DNA from 3 places in the Ruminococcus sp. HUN007 genome. Region 1 is predicted to be linked to each of the others. Evidence: predicted binding sites of a transcription regulator. Region 1 holds the regulator's gene; each other region holds the start of a gene.

Region 1 (4,209 bases):
TATATCTACCTTGTAGTCTGAACCCATGTGACGCTTGATGGAGATGATAGTCTTGTCAGGGTTTGTGATAGCCTGATGCTTTGCTGTCTGACCAACAAGTCTTTCGCCGTTCTTTGTGAATGCAACTACTGAAGGAGTTGTTCTTGCACCTTCTGAGTTAGGGATAACTACTGAGTTACCGCCTTCCATAACTGCTACGCATGAGTTTGTTGTACCTAAGTCAATACCAATGATCTTTCCCATAACTGATTCATCCTTTCAATCTGAATGTTTATATTTGTTTATTGTTTGTTTGCGTTTTAATATCCTGTCATCAGAATGATCTGTGATCAGGCGGTTACTGCAACCATTGCAGTTCTTATTACTCTGTCGCCGAGTTTGTATCCCTTCTGGAATACCTCGCATACAGTGTCAGATTCGGCGTCTTCGCTTTCCACCTGCTTGATGGCGTTGTGGAAGTTCGGATCAAATGGTGCGCCGAGTGCTTCTATTTCTGTTACTCCGAGCTTTTCGAGAATGCCGTTGAGCTGAGTGAAGATCATTTCAACACCCTTCTTGAAGTTTTCATCCTCGCACGGAGCATCGAGTGCTCTTTCGAAGTTGTCCAGAGCGGGGAGGATAGCGCCTATTGTTTTTGCTGCGGAATCTCCGTATGCTTCAGTTTTTTCTCTTGAAGTTCTCTTTCTGAAGTTGTCGAACTCAGCGAAAAGTCTCATGTAATTGTCCTTTTCCTTTTTAAGTTCTTCCTCAAGTGCAGTGACTTTTGCATCAGCACTTTCTTCCGGCGATGCTTCAGAAGTTTCCTCCGCTGTTTCTGCATTTTCTGCGGCAGCTTCTTCTGCTTCGTTTTCAGAAGCTTCGTTCACTTCGAGTTCCTTTTCTGAAGTTTCTTCTGCGTGCTTTTTCTTACTCATTATTGTCTGGTTCCTTTCCCGCAGTTTCCGGAATTTCTCCGGTAAGAACATCTGTTATCTTCTGCGTAAAATACTCTATATAAGGTATGATCTTTGCATAGTTGAGTCGCATCGGTCCGACTATTCCGAGTGAACCGGCTTCCTTGTCACCCTTGCGGTACTTTGAAACTATCATGCTCGAGTTGCCGATTATGAAGTCGTCATTTTCCTCACTGAACATTACCTGTATTCCGCTGAAACTGCTGTCAAGGAACTCAGCAAAATCATTTTTGTGTTCAATGAATCTTACTATCTCGTTCTTGTCAAAGTCGCTGCACGAGATCAGGTTGTTTTGTGCCGCTTATCGTAAGCTCATTGTGGAGAAGATCCTGTGAAAGTTCACACAGACCTTTTACCAGCGGAGCAAGGGTAATCATATAAGCACCGAGTGCTGTAATAAGTTTTTCCATTCGTTCTTCCGAGAGTTCCTCGATTGAAACACCCTGAAGATTTTCCTGAATGTAATGTGAAAAAAATGCGAGCTGTTCTTCATCAAGATCAAATTCAAGTCTGCATGCCTTGTTCTTGATACTGCCGTTTGATGTGATAAGCAGTATAAGGTAAAGACGCTTGCCGGTCGGAACAACATCAACCTTGGTGATGACTGAAAACTTAGGTGCGGAATTTGCAACTACAGAAGCGCATTTTGTGAGTTCCGCAAGAGCTTTTCCGGCACTTTGAATTATTGATTCTTCAGTGAGGTTTTCCTCTTCACCGAGCATTGCATCAAGTCTCTGACGTTCGCTTTCCGAGAGTTCCTCGACTGTCATCAGCTGATCTATGTACAGGCGGTATCCGTTGAATGTAGGAATTCGTCCTGCCGATGTGTGCGGCTGTTCAAGGTATCCGAGCTGTTCGAGAACAGACATGTCGTTTCGGATCGTGGCTGCTGAAACGTTGATGCCCGGTACTTTGGAAATGGCCTTTGAACCAACAGGCTCGCCTGTAAGAATATATTCATCTACAACAGCTGCCAGTATTTTTAGCTTTCGTTCATCCATCTGAAAGCCTCCTGATTAGCAATATTGGTTCGTAAGTGTTAGCACTCTATCTCTCTGAGTGCTAAATATAATTTAACATTATTTAAGGCGAATGTCAATAGGTTTATTCATCTTTGTTAAAACTGTCAAAGTAGATGCCCGAAATTTGAATCTGATGTTATTTGTGCACAAAAAAAGCGTCCCTTTTTTGCGGGACGCCGTAATGATTTTATTATCGTTTTGATGGTTACTCATTAGCACTCCCTTTACGGGAGAGATAAAAGTGCGGATACGCTGCGGTTTTAAACGAGGCTACTGCATAAGAAATGATTTATAGAAATCAGAAAATCCGCTGTCGTCCGGTTTTCTTTCCGCAGGTGCTGATGCGGCTTTTTCTATAGCTTCGGTCATGAAAGTATCCTGTGCGCTTATGTTCTTTCTGCGGACACTCTTTCTGCGGTACATTCCGTCTGAACCCTGGATCCTTGCCTTGGTGTCATCTGAAATGAGAGTTTCAAAAATGTTCACAACGCGGTCCTTTATGTCCGGGTCATACACCGGTACTGCTACCTCGACGCGCTTGACAGTGTTACGGGTCATGAAGTCAGCGGAACTGATGTATACTTTTCTTCTCTGCTTCGTTCCGAAAATATAGATGCGGCTGTGTTCAAGGAAACGGCCTACTATGCTTGTCACACGTATGTTATCAGTCTTTCCCTTTACCCCTGAAATAAGGCAGCACAGGCCTCGTATGACGAGTTCTGTTCGTACGCCTGCCTGTGAAGCTTCGGCGAGTTTGTCGATTATGACTTTGTCGGAAAGTGAATTTATCTTTATGCCGATGTATGCCTTGTTTCCGCTTCTGGCCTGCATTATTTCCTCGTCGATCATTTCAATGACCTTTGACTGCAGGCATAACGGAGCGACCAGCAGGCTGTCTGACTTCTTCACGAGTGAGCCGAGTGAAAGTGCGTTGAAGACTTCAAGTGCTCCGGCAGCTATTTTTTCATTTGCCGTCAGAAGTGAAAGGTCGGTGTACAGTTCGGAAGTCTTTTCGTTGTAGTTTCCGGTGCCCACCTGTGTAATGTACTCGAGTCTGCCGCCTCTTCTGCGGGTTATAAGCAGAAGCTTTGAATGGACTTTCAGACCCGGCGGTCCGTATATAATAGTACATCCGGCATTCTGGAGACGTTTTGACCAGCCGATGTTGTTCTCCTCATCGAATCTGGCGCGCAGTTCTACCAGTACGAGAACGTCCTTGCCGCGTTCGGCCATGTCCACCAGAGCCTGAATTATCTTGCTGTTGCGTGCAAGGCGGTACAGCGTTATTTTTACCGATACCACATCAGGATCCGCTGCAGCTTCGTTCAGCATGCGGATAAAAGGCTTGATGCTTTCGTAAGGGTAGTGCAGGATTATATCTTTCTGACGTATCTGCTCTGCCATCGGTCTGTTTTCGTTTATAGCAGGGGAGTGCTGCGGTGCGAAATGCATGTAGCACAGCTCCGGCTTTGAGGTTTCAAACATCGACTTTATCATGAATGTAAATGAAAGGTCGAGCGGAGCCGATGCGGAAAATACCTGGTTTTCACTGATTTCAAGGCGCTTGCACAGATACTTCACCATTTCACTTCCGGTTGCGCCGCATATCTGCAGACGTACCGGTGCGAGCTTCTTTCTTTTCTTGATCAGTTCTTCCATTACGTCGCGGAAATCAAAGTCGTTGTCAAGAAGCGAGTCGTCATCCTCGCTTATGTCAGCGTTTCTCGTGACGCGTATTATCGACTTTTCAAGAACGCTGTAGTTTTCAAATACCTCGGAGGCGTATTTGAGTATCACATCCTCGGCAAGTACAAACCGGAACGGCCTGCGGCTCAGCTGGATGACGCGCTTTATGCGTTCGCTGACCGGAAGCAGCCCGATTTTGTTGCCCGATTTCGAATCGAGGCGGACTGCTATATAAAGTTCCTTGTTTTTTATAAAAGGAAGGGGATGGCGCTTGTCGATTATCAGCGGCGAGAGTACGGGCTGTATCTCCGCTCTGAAATATTCACGCAGAAAAGCGTCTTCCTCATCTGTCAGCCTGTCCATCGAGACCTGCTTTATATCATGCTTTTCAAGCAGCTTCATTATGTCGCGGTAAGCCTTGTCCTTCTGCGGTTCCGTCTTCCTTACCCGTGCAAATATAGAATCGAGCTGCTCGCGGCTCGTCATGTTGGTTTTATTCTCCCGAAGCTCCGGATCCGTCAGAAGCTGGTCGAATAATGTGCCCACCC
Region 2 (4,209 bases), 130 kb from region 1:
CGCCTGCAAGAAAGTCGCAAAGGAAACAGGATATAAGAAAAGCGAGCTTTACCAGATGATAAATTCGGAAAAAGAATAAAAAAAACGATCCGCCCCGGTGCTGCCGGGGCGGATCTTCATATTTGATCAGTGTTTCCTTAATAATTTCCGGATGTATCTTCAACCAGAGTGAATTCAAAATCTATTGTTTCACGTTTTGAGGTGTCTTTTTCGTCAACGCGCACAGCCTTTGCACGTACTTTGTCGCCGGCTTTTTTGCCGCGCCTGTTTATGGCATCCATGAAGGAGTCGTAGTCATTGACTCTGATATTTTCGATTTCCACGATTATATCCTTTGCTTTGAGTCCTGACTTTGAAATGTCGCAGTTTTCGTCCATGGATTCTATCAGAAGGCCTTCCGGCAGACCGGAAGCTGCTGACTGGGCGGCTGTGATCTCGTAGAAGGTTATTCCGACTTTGAATCGTCCGCTTATAAATCCGTTGGCGACAAGTTCTTCTATAACGGGCTTGGCATCATTGATCGCAATCGCAAAACCGAGACCTTCATAGCCGTAGCTCGAGCTTACATATTTTGATGAGGTTATTCCTATTACCTGGCCGAACATGTTTACAAGAGCGCCTCCGGAGTTGCCGGGGCTTATTGCGGCGTCAGTCTGGATGCAGTTCATTTCGCGTCCGGTCTGGTCACCTCGTATCATTCGGTTTATACCGGAAACGTAACCTCCGGATATGCTTCCGTGAAGACCGCCCGGGTTTCCGATGGCCATTACCTGTTCACCCTGTATTACATCATCTGAATTGCCGAATTCGGCAGGCTTCAGCTTTTTGTCTCCCGGGGCTATTTTCACCACGCCGATATCGGTTTTTGCGTCATAGCCGACGACTTCGGCGGTGAAGACTGATTTGTCCGAAAGAACTGCTTTTACGGTTTTGCCGTTCTGTATTACGTGAGCATTTGTTGCGATATATCCGTCAGCAGAAAGTATAATGCCTGATCCGCTGCCTGAAGGTGTGTCGGTTTTGCCGTCTTCGTATATGATTATTTCCACTACTGAAGGTCCGACTGCCTGGCAGATGCCGGATGAGGTGTAGCGTCCGGTGCTGTCTTTCAGATCCTCATCCTTGTCAGGACGGCTGTTGAGACCAAGTACAACAGTTGTTCTGGTTCCGGGAGAGTAAAAGCTGTCTTTCAGCCTGAAGGACCGGACGACAATGCAGTATACAGCAAAAGCAAGTATAAGAAGCACTGCGCATATTGAAAGAAAAACAGCCGGCTTTGGTGTGCGTTCTTCACGTTCCTGCAGTCTGTTTCTGTAGTCAGTGTCACAAAGGAATTTTTCTGCGTCGTATATCAGGAGTTCCTTGTCAAAAACATTTTCCGGAAGTACTGCCTTTTCTTCGTTTCCGCCGGAAGGTTCTGTGGTGTTGTTTTCAAATTGTTCCATTTGTGTCCTTTCGTTGTTCTGTTGTTTGCCTTTATGCAGGCTCCTCGATCTCTGTTTCGAATTTGTATCCTACGCCCCAGACGGTCTTAAGGGACCATTTGTCCGAAGTGCCTTCGAGTTTTTCGCGGAGTCTTTTAATGTGTACGTCTACAGTTCTTGAATCGCCGTAGTATTCAAATCCCCATACTTCGTCGAGAAGCTGGTCGCGTGTGTAGACCCTGTTCGGGTTGGAGGCAAGAAAGTAAAGAAGTTCAAGTTCCTTCGGAGGAGCTTCCTTTACTATGCCGTTTACCTTGAGCTCGTACTGTGAAAGATTCACCGTAAGTCTGTCGTGTGAGACTTCCTTGTTGTCGCTGTGTCCGGAGAAGCTTGTTCTGCGGTGCACCGCCTTTATACGTGCCATTACTTCCTTTATTTCAAAAGGCTTTGTAATATAGTCATCAGCTCCGAGTTCCAGTCCCAGAACCTTGTCGAATGTGTCATTCCGTGATGTTATTATTATAAGAGGTACGGACGATTTTTTTCTTATTTCCTTGCAGAGCTGCCAGCCGTCTGAACCGGGAACAGCAACGTCAAGAAGTATGAAATCAGTCTTTACAGCTCTGAACGTGATCATGGCGTTTTCTCCGTCATGAGCGAAAATAACTGTGTTTCCGTCTTTTTCGAGAGCAGATTTAAGAACACTGCATGTGTTTTTGTCATCGTCGATTATAAGGACTTTGCCCAGTGACATTCTGCATCATCTCCTTTGCCAGAAAAATAAGGGGCTATTATTATTGACCGGTTGCATTGAAAGTCAGATTTATCTTTGACGTTCACTATAATTATACAATAATAAACTGATGTGTACAAGCAGAATTGTGAACAAATTATTACGTGGAAATTAATAAGAATTTAACATACTTTCAGATGTTAAAATCGCTTATGCTAGTTGCACAAATATTCATGCATGACGTGGAATACTAAAAACAATTCCACAAAGTTTCGGGAAAATTGCTTAAACCCCTTGATTGTTTTATTATAAGTTGGTAAAATATAATTAGCACTCAAAGATAAAGAGTGCTAATAAATATAATCAGTTATCCTGAAAAGTTTTAAGGAGGAAATATATTATGACAATCAAACCACTTGCAGACAGAGTAGTTGTTAAACTTACTGAAGCAGAGGAAACAACAAAGAGCGGAATCATTCTTACCGGTTCAGCAAAGGAAAAGCCACAGGTATCAGAAGTAGTAGCTGTTGGTCCCGGCGGAATGGTTGACGGAAACAAGGTTGAAATGTACGTTAAGCCTGGCGACAAGGTTCTTACGGGCAAGTACTCAGGAACAGAAGTCAAGGTTGACGGCGTTGAATACACTATCCTCAGACAGGAAGACATTCTCGCTATCGTTGAATAATTAATGAAACGCTGATCTATTCATAAATCAGCGTGGGGTACGGGGCGAAGCCTGCAATCTCCCCGCTTCAGCAATCCGGCAAAGCCGGATTGCTGACTTGAGCTAAGAAAGAAAATATAAATCAGATATAAAGGAGTAATAGTTATGGCAAAGAATATTATTTACGGCGAAGAAGCCAGAAAAGCACTTCAGGCTGGTATCAACAAGCTTGCAGATACAGTAAAGATCACACTCGGACCTAAGGGCAGAAACGTAGTTCTCGACAAGAAATTCGGTGCTCCGCTCATCACAAATGACGGTGTTACAATTGCCAAGGAGATCGAGCTCGAAGATGCATTCGAAAACATGGGTGCTCAGCTCGTTAAGGAAGTTGCTACAAAGACAAATGACGCTGCCGGTGACGGTACAACAACAGCTACACTCCTTGCACAGGCTCTCATCCGTGAAGGTATGAAGAACGTTGCTGCAGGTGCTAACCCGATGATCGTAAGAAAGGGTATCTCAAAGGCTGTTGACGCTGCAGTAAAGTCTATCGTTGACAATTCAAAGAAAATTGAAGGTTCAGCTGATATCGCAAGAGTTGCTACTATCTCATCAGCTGACGAAAACGTTGGTAAGCTCATCGCTGAAGCAATGGAAAAGGTAACATCGGACGGTGTTATCACTATCGAAGAAAGCAAGACTGCAGAAACATACAGCGAAGTTGTTGAAGGTATGCAGTTTGACCGCGGATACATCTCACCTTACATGGTTACAGATACAGACAAGATGAAGGCTGTTATCGATGATGCTCTCATCCTCATCACAGACAAGAAGATCTCAAGCATCCAGGACATCCTTCCGCTTCTCGAACAGATCGTTCAGGCAGGCAAGAAGCTCGTTATCATTGCTGAGGACATCGAAGGCGAAGCTCTTACAACTCTCGTTCTCAACAAGCTCAGAGGAACATTCGTATGCGTAGGTGTCAAGGCTCCTGGCTTCGGCGACAGACGTAAGGAAATGCTCAAGGATATCGCTATCCTCACAGGCGGTGAAGTTATCACAGAAGAACTCGGCCTCGAACTCAAGGATACAACAATGGATCAGCTCGGCCGCGCTAAGCAGGTCGTTATCGGCAAGGAAAACACAATTATCGTTGACGGTGCAGGTTCAGGCGAAGCAGTTAAGGAAAGACTCGCTCAGATCAAGGCTCAGATCGAAACAACAACATCTGACTTCGACAAGGAAAAGCTTCAGGAAAGAGTTGCAAAGCTTTCAGGCGGCGTAGCTGTTATCAAGGTAGGTGCTGCTACTGAGATCGAAATGAAGGAAAAGAAGCTCAGAATCGAAGATGCTCTTGCAGCTACAAAGGCAGCTGTTGAAGAAGG
Region 3 (4,209 bases), 560 kb from region 1:
AGGCGCTTTACCGTCTTCACTGCGTTATTGTTTTTCAGAGCGTTGCTTATGCACAGACGGACGATGATCTCGCCTTCCCTGTCCGAGTCTCCCGCATTTACTATGGTATCTGTATCTTCGCGGAGGCAGAGTTCCTTTATTGTTTCAAACTGTTTTTTTACACCGTCATCCTGCCTGCCTGATGTATCTTTTTTCAGCTCAAATCTGTACGACTCAGGGAAACACGGCAGATTCTTTAGTGTCCAGTATTTTTCCCCTTCAGGAAGAGGATTGTAGGTTTCTATATCAGCCAGAGTAAACAGATGGCCGAACGCCCATGTAACGATATATCCGTTGCCTTCCAGAAATCCGTCCCTCTTTGACATACCGCCTATTGCCGCTGCGATATTTCTTCCAAGACTCGGTTTTTCTGCGATTATAACAGTCATCTCATCTATTCCTTTCGGTTTACTTCGGATAGCACCTGAGGAGTACGATAACACTCACAGGCACTGATCAGCGACTCCTTTACAAACACTGCAGGAACTATAATTGTACCATATTTTCGCGTTTTTATCAAGTGGAACTGTTACGGTGCAGGATCATTCACGCTCAGGAATGCCGAATCTTGCGAGATGGCCGTTCTTGTATCTGATATCAGAGGTAACATCGGCTATTACCCAGTCCGGAGTCTGATATTTTTCTGCCGCACTGAAGTCAGGGAATTCTATCTCCATATAGGCAAGCCCGTCAAGATCGCCGTGGAAAATATCAATGGCGATGACCTGACCGGCATCCATAAACTGATATCTTGTCTTGTGGATAGTATTACCTTCCTTTTTCTTTATAATGTCGTTGTACTCATCTTCCGTTATTGCGATATTGGTCTCGTCACGAGCAAGGCCGTCGCTTCTCATATTGGATTTTACCGTAAATTCATAGGACGCACCGCTGTCGTATTTTCTGAGTCTCATTTCAGGCGAAAAGCACACATATGTCTGCTCGATCTCGATAACATGCTCCACCCAAGAAAGATTATACGGGATCCTATCCTTATCGATCAGCCATTTCTTTTCGATCTCCACATCATCGGCATCGATCTTTTTTATCGCATCGATGTAATCCTTCGAGATCTTATAGTCGGTCTGACCTTCTTTCGGTTCAGTTTTCTCCGGCTCATTCGGTTTCTCTTCTCCAATCAGATACGACTTCAGATGTATCAGGTCCAGCACATTAACAGTACCGTTTCCGTCCACATCGTAGTTTAGTAACCCTTCCGCACTTAATCTTCCGGCATTCATGAACATTGCCGCAGCGACAAGAACACTTCCGCAGCAGACTGTTAAAAATTTTGATTTTCTCATTTTTGTACCTCCTGAAAAACAGACTGAGTAAGTTTCCCAAATATAGTATAACCTATAGGTCTCATGAAATCAAGGCTTTCTGAGCTCAACGATGCACTTGTTAATAAAAAACAGTAATATGAAACCTGTGTGAAAATTAGCACTCTCCCCTTGACAGTGCTAATCAAGAATGCTATAATATAATCAGAACAAAGGAACAGAGAAGCACAAAAGGATCCGGGTGCTGAACCCTCCGTCCCCTTGCTCGAAGCAATGGAAACAATGTGACGAGTAAAAAAGGAGGACTGACCTATGTTGTATCCAAGCATTTTCGGTGAAAACTTATTCGATGATTTCTTCAGATTTCCTGATTTCAGCAGAGACGTGGAGAAGAAGCTGTACGGTAAACACGCCGCCCAGGTCATGAGGACTGATGTTCATGAGCATGATGATCACTATGAGATCGTGATCGACCTGCCGGGCTTCAAGAAAGATCAGATCAATCTTGAGCTTCAGAACGGTTATCTGACTGTCAGTGTCGCAAAGGGACTTGACAAGGACGAAAAAACTAAGAAGGGCAAGCTGATCCGTCAGGAGCGTTATGCAGGCGCAATGCAGAGGAGCTTCTATATCGGAGATACTGTTACAGAAGCCGATGTGAAGGCGAAGTTTGAGGACGGTGTTCTGAACATCTGCGTTCCGAAGGCAGAACCTAAGAAGCTGGAGAATCACAAGTATATTGCAATTGAGGGATAATACCTCGCTAAGTTATGATCCCAAAATGATGCTCCCCGGAGCTGTTCGTATGAGCAGTTCCGGGGAGTTTGTTTTTATGTGATAAGGGAAAGTTAAAGCCGTTAAAGGAATGGTACGTGTTGTAAAATATCATCAGCCACCCGGCGGGGTGGCTGATGATTTCAATAGCAGTCGACGGCCCGGAAGAGACGGCGACTTCCTTTCATTCTTAAGTTTCATTATCCCACAGTTTGTTACCGTCAGGATCATAGACTGCTTTATGATCATCCGGATATTCCGGAAGATCCTTATGGCATACGTTGTGAGTATCAACAAGTTTAAGTCCACTCTTTGTTACAACTTCAAATCTGAATGAAATCGTATTATCTTTAGTAGTGATCTTATCGCAGTTTATCGTGTTTCCGTTACGGAAATCTTCAGTTATATCTACTGTTTTAATATCCTCGCTTCCTGCCATGTAGGTTACTTTTATCGATTCAATATTCTCCGGGTCTTCAGCTTCGACTAAATAACCGCCTTCAAAGCTGATATTTCCTCCGGCAATTAATGTAGATGCGTTATTATATGCCACCGAGATCTGCGGGATCACATTCTGAAATATTTCGTCTTCAAATACATCTGCATCCTCAGTAACAGTTCTTCCGTCGTCAGTTATTTTTACTACCGCGTTATCTATGACTTTAAACATATCTGCCCTGAACGAACCGCTGTAAAGTCCCGGAGCATATTTTTCAAGAGCGACATCTGTTCCGTCAATGTTTACCGTTACTTTGGTGTCATCTGAATATTCTTTCAGCTCAATGGTATAGACTATATCAACCATCTTTTCTTTAAAATCAGCATTTCTCGTAACATATGAAATGCGTCTGAAATGTGTTGCGTTTTCTTCTATTTCACGGCGCAGATCAGATATTTCCGTCTTCATATCCATGATATCGTCAATATAATTTTCCGACTGCGAAGTGATACGCTGACTGTTGATCAGAGTGATCCATACTATCAGAAAAATAAAAGCCAGATATACTATAAGAGCTGTCATTTTAGGTTCCGGAACTGAAGTATGCGTTCCGCGGGCCTCACCTTTGGCTATCTTGTCAAGACGCCTGTTATAAAGGTAAATGCAAAGGCCCAGTATTATCACTGCCGCAGCAGCAACGACTATAAGTAAAGATTTCATAATTCCCATTTTTCATTCCTCCTTGTCAGAAATCAAAGAATCTCCGGAACTCGCTGTAGTAGCTTCTCGTCACATCCACCAGAGTTCCGTCCGTCATTGTAAGTACATATTTCATCGAAAGCGCCGGTCGTATCTTTTTCACATGTTTCCGTGAAATGATGACCGACTTGCTTATCCTTAAAAATTCCTTCGGATCAAGCTTTGTTTCAAGCTGATAGATACGGTCCTGTGAATAGTATGTATCCTTAAGGGTGTGTATCTCGATATCCTTCCCGAAAGATTCGATAAACACGACCTCATCTGCCGATATCCGGACAGTCTCCCTGTCTTTGCCGCGCGCCGCAAGGAAAGAGGCATATCCTGAAGATTCCGAAATCACATATTCCGCATCCTCACCGATCTCAATACCGTGTTCTGCAAGAAATTTTTCTACTAAGCTTTGTTTTTCATCTGAAACAGAAATCCGAAACTTCATTTTCATACCTCCTGTCTGTATTTTCAGTATATCATAAATCCGTTTCGTAAAAAAGAGGTAAGAAACAAGATGCACCGGATTCAGGCATGAGTTGCACTTAAAATGCATAAACTCACCGGATCCGGTGCATTTTACTTCGTATTTACTGCAGCAGATCAAGCTGCAGTGATTAGAAATGGTACCATCAAAACATTGTTTTGATGGTGCTACTTATAAAACCGGGCTGCATTGGCAGCCCGGTTTAACCTTTTCGATGTTTTTTGATTTCATATCTCGTTTTGAATAAATAATCCATTGGATTTCTCCGAACAGTACAGATCGTACACATAACCTGAACTTTCGCGGTAAAGACCTGTTTCGAGGTCCTGCAGTTTTTCAAAAGTTACAGAAGAAAAAAAAGCTCTTCATTGCTGCTTCATAATCTGTTTTTTCATCATTAACGATATATTCAATAATATCCTGAATATTGAACTCCATCA

What was found. Region 1 encodes HrcA, which represses chaperone genes, less so after heat shock. Its sites were predicted from a motif close to TGTTAGCACTCNNNNNNNNNGAGTGCTAACA; they were not measured.
Region 2: the regulator HrcA is predicted to act here: its motif matches at 2,483-2,513, upstream of CC97_RS14710 (co-chaperone GroES).
Region 3: the regulator HrcA is predicted to act here: its motif matches at 1,478-1,508, upstream of CC97_RS17485 (Hsp20/alpha crystallin family protein).

What each region holds. Positions count from the first base shown of each region.
Region 1 covers NZ_JOOA01000002.1:2,527,929-2,532,137, forward strand. Annotated here, with positions in the region: gene dnaK (molecular chaperone DnaK) at 1-243, opposite strand, end outside; gene grpE (nucleotide exchange factor GrpE) at 330-914, opposite strand; gene CC97_RS21110 (HrcA family transcriptional regulator) at 907-1,239, opposite strand; gene hrcA (heat-inducible transcriptional repressor HrcA) at 1,217-1,954, opposite strand; gene ppk1 (polyphosphate kinase 1) at 2,246-4,209, opposite strand, start outside.
Region 2 covers NZ_JOOA01000002.1:2,399,360-2,403,568, forward strand. Annotated here, with positions in the region: gene rsmI (16S rRNA (cytidine(1402)-2'-O)-methyltransferase) at 1-79, shown strand, start outside; gene CC97_RS14700 (trypsin-like peptidase domain-containing protein) at 138-1,445, opposite strand; gene CC97_RS14705 (response regulator transcription factor) at 1,477-2,178, opposite strand; gene CC97_RS14710 (co-chaperone GroES) at 2,558-2,842, shown strand; gene groL (chaperonin GroEL) at 2,987-4,209, shown strand, end outside.
Region 3 covers NZ_JOOA01000002.1:3,083,697-3,087,905, reverse strand. Annotated here, with positions in the region: gene CC97_RS17495 (type IA DNA topoisomerase) at 1-428, opposite strand, end outside; gene CC97_RS19230 (hypothetical protein) at 582-1,343, opposite strand; gene CC97_RS17485 (Hsp20/alpha crystallin family protein) at 1,635-2,078, shown strand; gene CC97_RS17480 (hypothetical protein) at 2,287-3,264, opposite strand; gene CC97_RS17475 (LytTR family DNA-binding domain-containing protein) at 3,281-3,730, opposite strand; gene CC97_RS21420 (hypothetical protein) at 4,106-4,209, opposite strand, start outside.